3 linked regions of the Thalassoglobus sp. JC818 genome follow. The main gene of each other region encodes a partner of the protein of the gene in region 2 in a complex. Links are inferred from orthologs where the notes say so. Each region holds a gene or a part of one and is shown on either strand. Other genes may lie near its edges.

The links.
Region 1: the proteins of accD (region 2) and AB1L42_RS03430 are in contact, whole or in part, in a solved structure (PDB 8UXZ), measured with the Escherichia coli proteins. The link is inferred for Thalassoglobus sp. JC818 from one-to-one orthologs.
Region 3: the proteins of accD (region 2) and accB are in contact, whole or in part, in a solved structure (PDB 8UXZ), measured with the Escherichia coli proteins. The link is inferred for Thalassoglobus sp. JC818 from one-to-one orthologs.

What each region holds. Positions count from the first base shown.
Region 1 is NZ_JBFEFI010000001.1:959,787-962,718, forward strand. The notes cover bases 6-2,779. They hold AB1L42_RS03430 (acetyl-CoA carboxylase carboxyltransferase subunit alpha), read left to right. Parts: upstream 6-790; coding sequence 791-1,768; downstream 1,769-2,779. Other genes in these bases: AB1L42_RS03425 (serine/threonine-protein kinase), read left to right, coding at 6-615; AB1L42_RS03435 (hypothetical protein), read left to right, coding at 1,939-2,463. Outside these bases: more of AB1L42_RS03425, read left to right, coding at 1-5. UniProt on the Escherichia coli protein: Component of the acetyl coenzyme A carboxylase (ACC) complex. First, biotin carboxylase catalyzes the carboxylation of biotin on its carrier protein (BCCP) and then the CO(2) group is transferred by the carboxyltransferase to acetyl-CoA to form malonyl-CoA.
Region 2 is NZ_JBFEFI010000007.1:154,790-157,719, forward strand. The notes cover bases 21-2,792. They hold accD (acetyl-CoA carboxylase, carboxyltransferase subunit beta), read left to right. Parts: upstream 21-880; coding sequence 881-1,705; downstream 1,706-2,792. Other genes in these bases: rpe (ribulose-phosphate 3-epimerase), read left to right, coding at 21-101; AB1L42_RS18560 (histidine phosphatase family protein), read left to right, coding at 115-699; AB1L42_RS18570 (serine/threonine-protein kinase), read left to right, coding at 1,816-2,697; AB1L42_RS18575 (ABC transporter permease subunit), read right to left, coding at 2,735-2,792. Also shown: more of rpe, read left to right, coding at 1-20; more of AB1L42_RS18575, read right to left, coding at 2,793-2,930.
Region 3 is NZ_JBFEFI010000013.1:82,892-85,914, reverse strand. The notes cover bases 94-2,958. They hold accB (acetyl-CoA carboxylase biotin carboxyl carrier protein), read left to right. Parts: upstream 94-1,200; coding sequence 1,201-1,716; downstream 1,717-2,958. Other genes in these bases: accC (acetyl-CoA carboxylase biotin carboxylase subunit), read left to right, coding at 1,937-2,958; AB1L42_RS22180 (Xaa-Pro peptidase family protein), read left to right, coding at 94-939. Outside these bases: more of AB1L42_RS22180, read left to right, coding at 1-93; more of accC, read left to right, coding at 2,959-3,023. UniProt on the Escherichia coli protein: This protein is a component of the acetyl coenzyme A carboxylase complex; first, biotin carboxylase catalyzes the carboxylation of the carrier protein and then the transcarboxylase transfers the carboxyl group to form malonyl-CoA.

The sequences.
Region 1 (2,932 bases), on a different replicon or contig from region 2:
GAGACCAAGCCGCAGCCCAAACCAGCACAACAACAACCGGCCGCTCCGCCGCAGCCCCAACCCGGAGCTCCATGGGGGCAAATGCCTGGTTATCCAATGATGCCGGGAATGTTTCCGGGACAAATGCCAGGCCAGATGCCAGGCCAGATGCCGCAGTACCCGGGAATGATGCCCGGAATGCAAATGCCGCACTATCCCGGAATGATGCCAGGTCAGCAAATGCCGGGTCAGCAAATGCCGGGTCAGCAAATGCCGGGTCAGCAAATGCCAGGACAGCAGATGCCGGGTCAGCAAATGCCAGGTCAGCAGATGCCAGGTCAGCAAATGCCAGGTCAGCAAATGCCAGGTCAGCAAATGCCAGGTCAGCAAATGCCAGGTCAGCAAATGCCAGGTCAGCAAATGCCAGGTCAGCAAATGCCAGGTCAGCAAATGCCAGGTCAGCAAATGCCGGGTCAGCAAATGCCGCAGCCCAGTGTTCCGCAACCGAGCGCGCCGCAGCCCACTTCTGCTCCCAAACCGTCTGTCCCGCAAGCTGCTGAATCGAAAAACGAGCAGCCCAAGAAGGCACCGGAAGACATCCCACTTGCAAACTTCGATGACTTGCAAATCGAGTAGTCAGCACTAAAAGCGCTTCTGTTGTTTCCCTTGAAGCCCTGCAGAATTATCATGCGAGCGTTCCTGCATCGTTTTCGCAGGGTCGGAGTCGGCATTCTCGTCGATTCTCGCCCCTCAAGATTCAATGCAGTGAATCACTGGAATAACAACGCTCCCCATATTCTGAACTGTCACGATGTCCGCACCGCTTCCACTTCCGTTTGAACGTCCGATCCTCGAACTCGAAAAGCAACTCTCGGACCTGGAGAAACAGCCAGATCCAACAGCTGTCACTCGCGAATCGATTCGCCGCATCCGAACCGAACTCAACAAGCTGAAGCGGGAAGTCTACGAGAAGCTCAATCCCTGGGAGATCGTCCAGGTCGCCCGGCATGATGCTCGTCCAAAGGCGCTAGACTACATCGAACTCGTCTTCGACGAATTCGTCGAGTTGCACGGAGACAAAGCCTACGGAGACGACCGAGCGATCCTCACCGGATTTGCCAAACTCGGTGACCGTAAGGTGATGCTCGTCGCGCAGCAAAAGGGACGAAACCTCCGCGAACGCCTGGAACACAATTACGGAATGGCGCATCCGGAAGGCTATCGAAAAGCCCTTTCTAAGATGCAGATGGCTGCCAAGTTTAATCTGCCCGTGATTTGCCTGATCGACACCGCCGGAGCTTACCCCGGAGTTGGAGCCGAAGAACGAGGACAGGCCTACCAGATTGCTCTCAACCTGCGAGAGATGGCCCGCATCGATACGCCGATCGTCTGCGTTGTCATCGGAGAAGGGGGCAGCGGCGGAGCACTTGGAATTGGGATCGGCGACCACGTTTCCGTCTTGCAGTTCGCTTACTATTCAGTGATCAGCCCGGAAGGCTGTGCGGGTATTCTCTGGAAGCACGCCAAACACGCAGACAAAGCCGCTCATGCTTTGCGGTTCACATCGAAAGACCTCCTCGAACTTGGGATTGTTGACGAAATCATCAGCGAACCGATCGGAGGAGCACATCGAAACCATCGCCAGATGGCGACCAATTTGCACGCTTCGCTGACCTCGGCATTGAAAGATCTCAGTGAAGTCCCGAAAGACCAACTGCTCGATCGACGGTATGAAAAGTTCCGCAAGATCGGCGTCTTCGAAGAGTCTGTCGCTGTTGGGCAATCTTAGAGCAAGCTGCTCTTTCCAGTGCACTCGCTTGTGCGGTCTCACTCATTCAAAAGCTGAGTTTGTTCGTGCGAGTCAGTGCAAACCCAATCTGAACATGTCCTATTTGAGAGTCGTCTCGTCGGAGTTCCCCTCCTGTTCATAACGAACAGGCATGAAGAGTCGCCTGGGCTATGCAATCGCTGATCTTCATGGCACTGACTATCGCATTCGTGGCCCTCCTTTGCGGGGGCCTCGGAAGCCTCTTCGCTCAAGACGCTGGTCTTCGCGAACGAATCTTCATGGCCGTGATGACATCTGCGATGGCATTTGTCGCAACCCTGATTCTCGGTCTCCGCGACCTCTTTCGCTTTCGCAAAGCTTCTCGACAAACACGACAGCGCATCCTCGAGAGGCCGGACTTCTTCGAAGCGGAATTCTACTCCAAAGCGGACATCGACCCTGAACTCATGAAGATCGTACGTGAGGCGATCGCGCAATTCTTCGATGTCCCAGTCTCCAAGATTCGACCGACCGACAATTTCGAAACCGATCTGCACATCGATCCCACTGAGTTCAATTTTCAACACTTCGTCATCCTGAAGGTCGCTGATGACCACAGGTTCCAGGACGAGGTGATCGAGGCGAACTTCGCAAACGCTCACACCGTCGAAGATCTTGTCCTCTGGTTTCAAGAGATCATTCGTGACGAAGATTGAACGTCTTCACGCCGGGCTCGCGAAGACTTCCAAGTCGTTCACAAAAAGTGATCAAAGCGGATGTGTTTTTACGCGCTTGAAACCATCGCTGAATGAAGCAGAACTGGCTCGGGTAGGGGAGTCAGAATTCGAGGACCATCGCTCGCTGCACGACACTGATTCGAGGCTCCTGCTCGCACATCCATTCGGACAGTGGGCTCACTGACGGTGCTCCGGAGAAGTTGCGATCCGCTCGCTGATGACTGAACGCGAACTCTCGCAGAGAGAAGTTCCAACCATCCCATCTAACGAAGCGCACGACCGATGTGCTCGGCTCTCTGAAAACCTCGAGACAATTCACTTCGGCCATTGAGAGGTGATCACTGAAACGCAGAAACTCCGCTGTCCAGAGTCTCGATCATGATCCGCTGTGATTCGCAGAGGAACACGAAAAACCGTTTCATACGGTCTTTTCCATACCCGAATCGAA
Region 2 (2,930 bases):
ATGTCTACGTGGCTGGCAGTTCAATTTTTGATCAGTCGAGCTATGCAGATGCGATTCGCGAGATGACTGAGATTGCTCGGTCGTTCTCGCCTTCCACTTAATTAAAGGATGAACATGGCTATCTTCCTGATTCGGCCGGGCGAAACGGACTACGATGTCCAGGATCGGCTTCAGGGTACTTTGAATTTGCCTCTTACTGAACGTGGAATCAGTCAGGTCGACGCGCTGATTGATCAGGTTCAGGTGGCAGGGATTGACCGGATTTACTGCGGACCCAACGAACCAGCATTGTCGACGGCACGACGTATCAGTCGGCAACTTGATATCCCGCTGAAAGTTCTCGATCAGTTGAGCAACGTTGACCTCGGGCTGTGGCAGGGCCTCTGTCTCGAGGAAATTCGTGCGAAGCAGCCTCGTGTCTTCAAGCAGTGGCGAGAAGCACCCGGCTCGGTCTGCCCACCTCAAGGCGAGGCAGGAGAGTATGCTTGCGAGCGAATTCAGGAAGCCCTGCGCAAGCCTGTGAAAAAGGGTGGCGTGATCGCAATCGTTGCATCTGAGCCGCTTGCTTCGCTCATCGAATGTCAAATCCGAGGCGAATCCCCCGACCTCACGGACTCTTTCGGAAAGCAGCGCCCATCTGCATGCTGCCAGAGAATTGATTCTCCAACTGCTGTGAGCCATAACACTTCGGCGAAGTAGGCTCGACAAGCAAGAGCGATTTCCACAAGATATGCACGTCTTGTCATTCGACCGAATAAATCGATCCGCATTCCCTTCGCTCTCAATCCAGTGTTCTCTTCGATCACTTGCTTGATGACGACAGTGAGATGTTCTGCATATGAGTACTGGCCCCGAAATCGCACGCCCAGCGACGCCGTCTATGAATGATGAATCCGCCACCCCTCGCCGAAAACGTGGTGTTCCCGAGGGACTGTGGCTTCGCTGCCCAAAATGTTCTGCGACGATCTTTCGCAAGCAAGTCGAAAAGAATCTGCGCATGTGCCCGGAGTGCTCGCACCACTTCTACGTTCCGGCGCGAGTTCGGATTCAGCAGCTCTTCGACGATGACAGCTTCGAAGAATGGTACACCGAGCTTCGTTCGGTCGATCCACTCAATTTCCACGATCAGAAACCTTACAAATCTCGCCTCGTCGCTGAGCAAAAGAAGACCGGACTCGACGAAGCATGCGTCGTCGGCAAAGGCTACATGCGTGGTCGACCTGTCGTTTTCGGCCTGACAGATTCCGCGTTCATCATGGGCAGCATGGGATCGGTTGTCGGTGAAAAACTGACTCGCGCCACTGAAGAAGCGACTCGTCAGAAGCTTCCCCTGATCATTGTCAGTGGATCAGGCGGAGGCGCGCGAATGCACGAGGGGATTCTCTCTCTCATGCAAATGGGAAAAGTGTCAGCTGCGCTCGGGCGGTTTCATGATGCTGGAGGACTCTACATCTCCGTCTTGACCGATCCGACCATGGGGGGCGTGGCGGCCAGTTTCGCTTCGCTCGGCGATGTTGTGATCGCAGAACCGGAAGCGTTGATCGGCTTTGCTGGACCACGTGTGGTGAAAGCCACAGTCAGTTCGGAGCTTCCTGAAGGCTTTCAGACGAGTGAGTTTCTGCTGAAGCATGGATTTGTCGACACGATTGTTCCGAGATCAGAACTGCGCAGCGAGATCGTTCGAGTTGTGGACTATTGTACTTGAGATGAGCGAGCGAGGAACTTCCCTGTGACTTCTGAGGCGGGGTCATCGATCGCTGAGATTTGTCGTCCGAAGAATCAGATCAAACCATTTCCTATGATGATCGGAATGCTATGAGTTTTCTCAAGCGGCTCTTCAACAAGAAGGAGAAAGTTCACAAGGTCAACGTTCAGAAAGCCTACCAGCTCCACAATCGGGTTGGTCAGGGAAGTATGTCGAAAGTCTGGAAGGCGACCGATCCAGCGAGTCAAAGTCTGGTCGCTGTCAAAGTGTTGGACAAGGCAAAGCTCGCTCGACTCAATCAGCGATTTCAAGGGATGGCCCGACCGACCGAAGGGCAGATCGCGATTCTTCTCAATCATCCCAACATCGTGAAAACGCTTCTTCACGGGATCACGACCGACGACGAAGAATACCTCGTCATGGAATTCATCGAAGGGGTCAGTCTCAGCTACTTGGTGGAGGTGCAGAACGAGCGGATGCGCGAGAACTGTATCTGGTACGCGATTCAGCTCGGCGAAGCGATGAGTTACCTCCATTCGAACGAATGGATTCATCGCGATCTCTGCCCGCGAAACATCATGGTCACTAATGACGAGTTGGTCAAAGTGATCGACTTCGGGTTGATGGTCCCGAATACGCCCGAGTTTCGAAAACCGGGAAATCGAACCGGAACTGCCAACTACATGGCGCCCGAACTCATCACTCGTCAGCCGACAGACGAGCGAATCGATATCTATTCTTATTCGGTGACCTGTTTCGAAATGTTCACCGGCGAGCTACCCTGGCCAGCTGCAGATTCGTTGGAAGCGGTTCTTCAGCACGTGAACCAGCCGCCGAAAGATATTCTGAAACTTCGCCCCGACCTCGACGAACAAATCGCAAACACGATCATGCAGGGGCTCGAGAGGAATCCAGACGACCGCTGGCGCACGATGCGTCGGATGATCAATGAATTCCGGGCTGCGGGCGAACGACTCTATCCAGATGTGTAAGCTCGAGTGATCAAAACATTCGCAAAGAGCTGAAGGCTTACGACCAGTTGTCTTCTGAACGTCCGAGCAGTTTGGCTCCGTTCTTGAAGCAAAGGTGTCGGAACAGCGAGAGCCAGCATCCGTACATCAGGATGTTCGCCAGCACGATGGGCCAGTGTGAGTCAAAGAGATCGTCCAGTTCCGAGATCTCATGAAGGAATGGAACGACTACCGGCGATAGCAAGAGTGTTGTC
Region 3 (3,023 bases), on a different replicon or contig from region 2:
AGTGATTTTCGATACACGACACAGCTTGCATCAGAGTGCCCGGATGTTTCGGCTGTGATTCGCCCGTCCAACAAGTCTCTCATCCAAGGAGTTGTCGGAGAACTTCAGTCGTCTTCCAGCGGTCCGATCGGGTTTGAAGGGCATTCAATGCCGTTTGACACCTATCAGCAGTTGATCGACGGTTCAAAAGGACAGCAGTGGGTTCCACTTTCCTGGAAAGTTGAAACGATCCGCGCCATCAAAGATGACAGTGAGATCGAAGAAATTCGGCTCGCGGTTCGATTGGCAGAGGAAGGCTTTGCACAACTTCTCGATCAGTTTCGGCCTGACGCGACTGAACGAGAGATGGCTTACGAGCTGGAACACATCGTTCGCGGGCTGGGTGGAGAGGAATTGAGTTTCCATCCGATTATCGCAGTCGGTGACCATTCTGCGATGCCCCACTATCGTCCCGGAGACCGTAAGCTCTCCGAACACCCTATTCTTCTGGTTGACTGGGGAGCTCAAACCTATTTGGGGTACAAGTCAGATTTGACGCGCACACTCCTCACTCAGGATTTCCCGGAGCCTCAATTCGAGAAAATCTATCGCACCGTGCTCGAAGCGCAAATGTTGGCCATTGATCTCATTGGCCCCGGAGTTTCGACGCTCGATGTCGACACCGCAGCACGTCAACACATCGCAGATGCTGGATTCGGAGAGTTCTTCGATCACGGCCTCGGTCACGGAATCGGCCTCGATATTCACGAATTACCGCGGTTTTCAAGGACGGCAGAGACTCCGCTGGAGACCGGAATGGTTGTCACGGTCGAGCCTGGGATCTATCTTTCGGGCTGGGGAGGCGTCAGGATCGAAGACGATGTTCTTGTCACCGACCAGGGATGTGAAGTATTGTCCAGCGTCACCAAGAGTTGGGATTCTGTTCGGATCACCATCTGATTGATTCGATTTGCGGACGTGACCTTCAGCATCTCATTCGAGAAGACAATCTGTGGGATTCCGTCGATCGTTCCATCGATTTTCGTCAAGTTTCGGCACGTCTCCCGGATGAGAAGCCGATTTGTACGAACGGAATGATCTCAAATCAGAAATAGACGTATCCAATCCCAGAAAATCCCTTTGCCTTCCGAATCAGGATGCGAAGCGGACATCCGAAATAATCGACTAGACACATAATTGACCAGACACTGAGGAATTGAGATGGCTCGCGACGCGAACGCCGAAGCAGACGAACTGAACATTGATGGGCTTCGTCAGGTCATGGAACTGATGGAGAAACACGACGTTACCGAGCTGAAACTGGAACAGGGAACGGCAAAATACGTTCTGCGTCGTGGAGGCCACGAATTCAGCGGCGCGCTTGCACCGCCCGCTCCTGTTTTCGCCGCACCAGCCGCTCCTGCTGCCCCAGCAGCAGCAACTCCGCCTGCAGCTGCAAGTTCCGCTCCAGCCGCTGCTCCGGCGGCGGATGAAGGATTAGTTGAGATCAAAAGCCCCACTGTGGGGACGTTCTATCAGTCTCCGTCTCCTGGCGAACCAGTTTTCGTCAAAGTCGGGGATCACGTGACCAAAGACTCGATCGTCTGCATCGTGGAAGCGATGAAGGTCTTCAATCAGATTCCGGCTGAGGTTTCGGGGACCATCGTCAAGGTGCTGTTGAAGGACAGCGATTCCGTCGAATACGGACAGCCATTGTTCCTCGTTAAGCCAGATTGATCACAGCGATTGCCATGTCAGATTGAAGACTCGTCCCCTCTTCTCGTGAGAGGGGCAGGCGTTATCAAATCGCTGACGCTGAAGTTTGTGTTCCTGGCGACGAGTTAGCGTTTCGCCGAACCTCGAGTCAGGAAGACAATCATCAGGCAAATTCCACGAGCGAGCACAGGCCCGGGCCACACCGCATCCCACACGAGTTCACTAGGATTGAATCGATATCATGTTTCAGAGGATTTTGGTTGCTAACCGAGGCGAAATTGCACTCCGTGTGATTCGCGCCTGTCAGGAACTTGGGATCGGGACTGTTGCCGTTTTCAGCGAAGCAGATCGCGGCGCTCATTACCTCGATTTGGCGGACGAGGCAATTTGCATCGGCCCAGCTAACTCTTCAGAGAGCTATCTGAAGATCGAACACATCATCGCTGCTGCTGAATTGAGCGAAGCCCAGGCGATTCATCCGGGCTACGGTTTTCTGGCTGAGAACTACAATTTCGCTGAGCAGTGCCGCGACTCTGGAATTGAGTTCATCGGACCTCCGCAGGACGCGATGCGCAAGCTGGGCGATAAGGTTGAAGCTCGCAAAATTGCGATGGAAGCTGAAGTTCCCGTCGTCCCCGGAAGTGACGGGCTGATCAACAGTGAAGAGGAAGCGGTGCGAGTGGCCAATGAAATTGGCTACCCCGTCCTCATCAAAGCGACTGCCGGTGGCGGAGGAAAAGGAATTCGGCCGGCGACCGATGAGAAGTCGCTGAGAACCGAATTGAAAGCTGCAGCTGCCGAAGCTGAAAAGGCGTTCAAAAATGCCGGGGTTTATATTGAGAAGTTCGTGCAGAAGCCGCGGCACGTTGAGGTGCAAGTTCTTGCCGATCAACACGGAAACGCCGTTCATCTGTGGGAACGCGATTGCACGATGCAGCGAAAGCATCAGAAGCTGATCGAAGAAAGCCCCGCACCAAAACTTCCCGAGAATGTTCGGCAGGAAATGTGCGAAGCGGCGACGCGTCTCGTGCGCACTTCTGGCTATTTCAACGCGGGAACAGTGGAATTCATCGTCGATCAGGACAACAACTTCTACTTCATCGAAGTGAATGCACGAATTCAGGTTGAGCATCCGGTAACGGAAATGGTCACCGGAATCGATTTGATTCGTCAGCAAATTCTCGTTGCAGCAGGTGAAAAGTTAAGCTTCACACAGGACGATATCACGTCAACAGGATGCTCGATCGAGGTTCGGATCAATGCTGAAGATCCTGAACAAGGTTTTCGAGGTTGTCCTGGAACAATTACCGATCTGATTATCCCCGGTG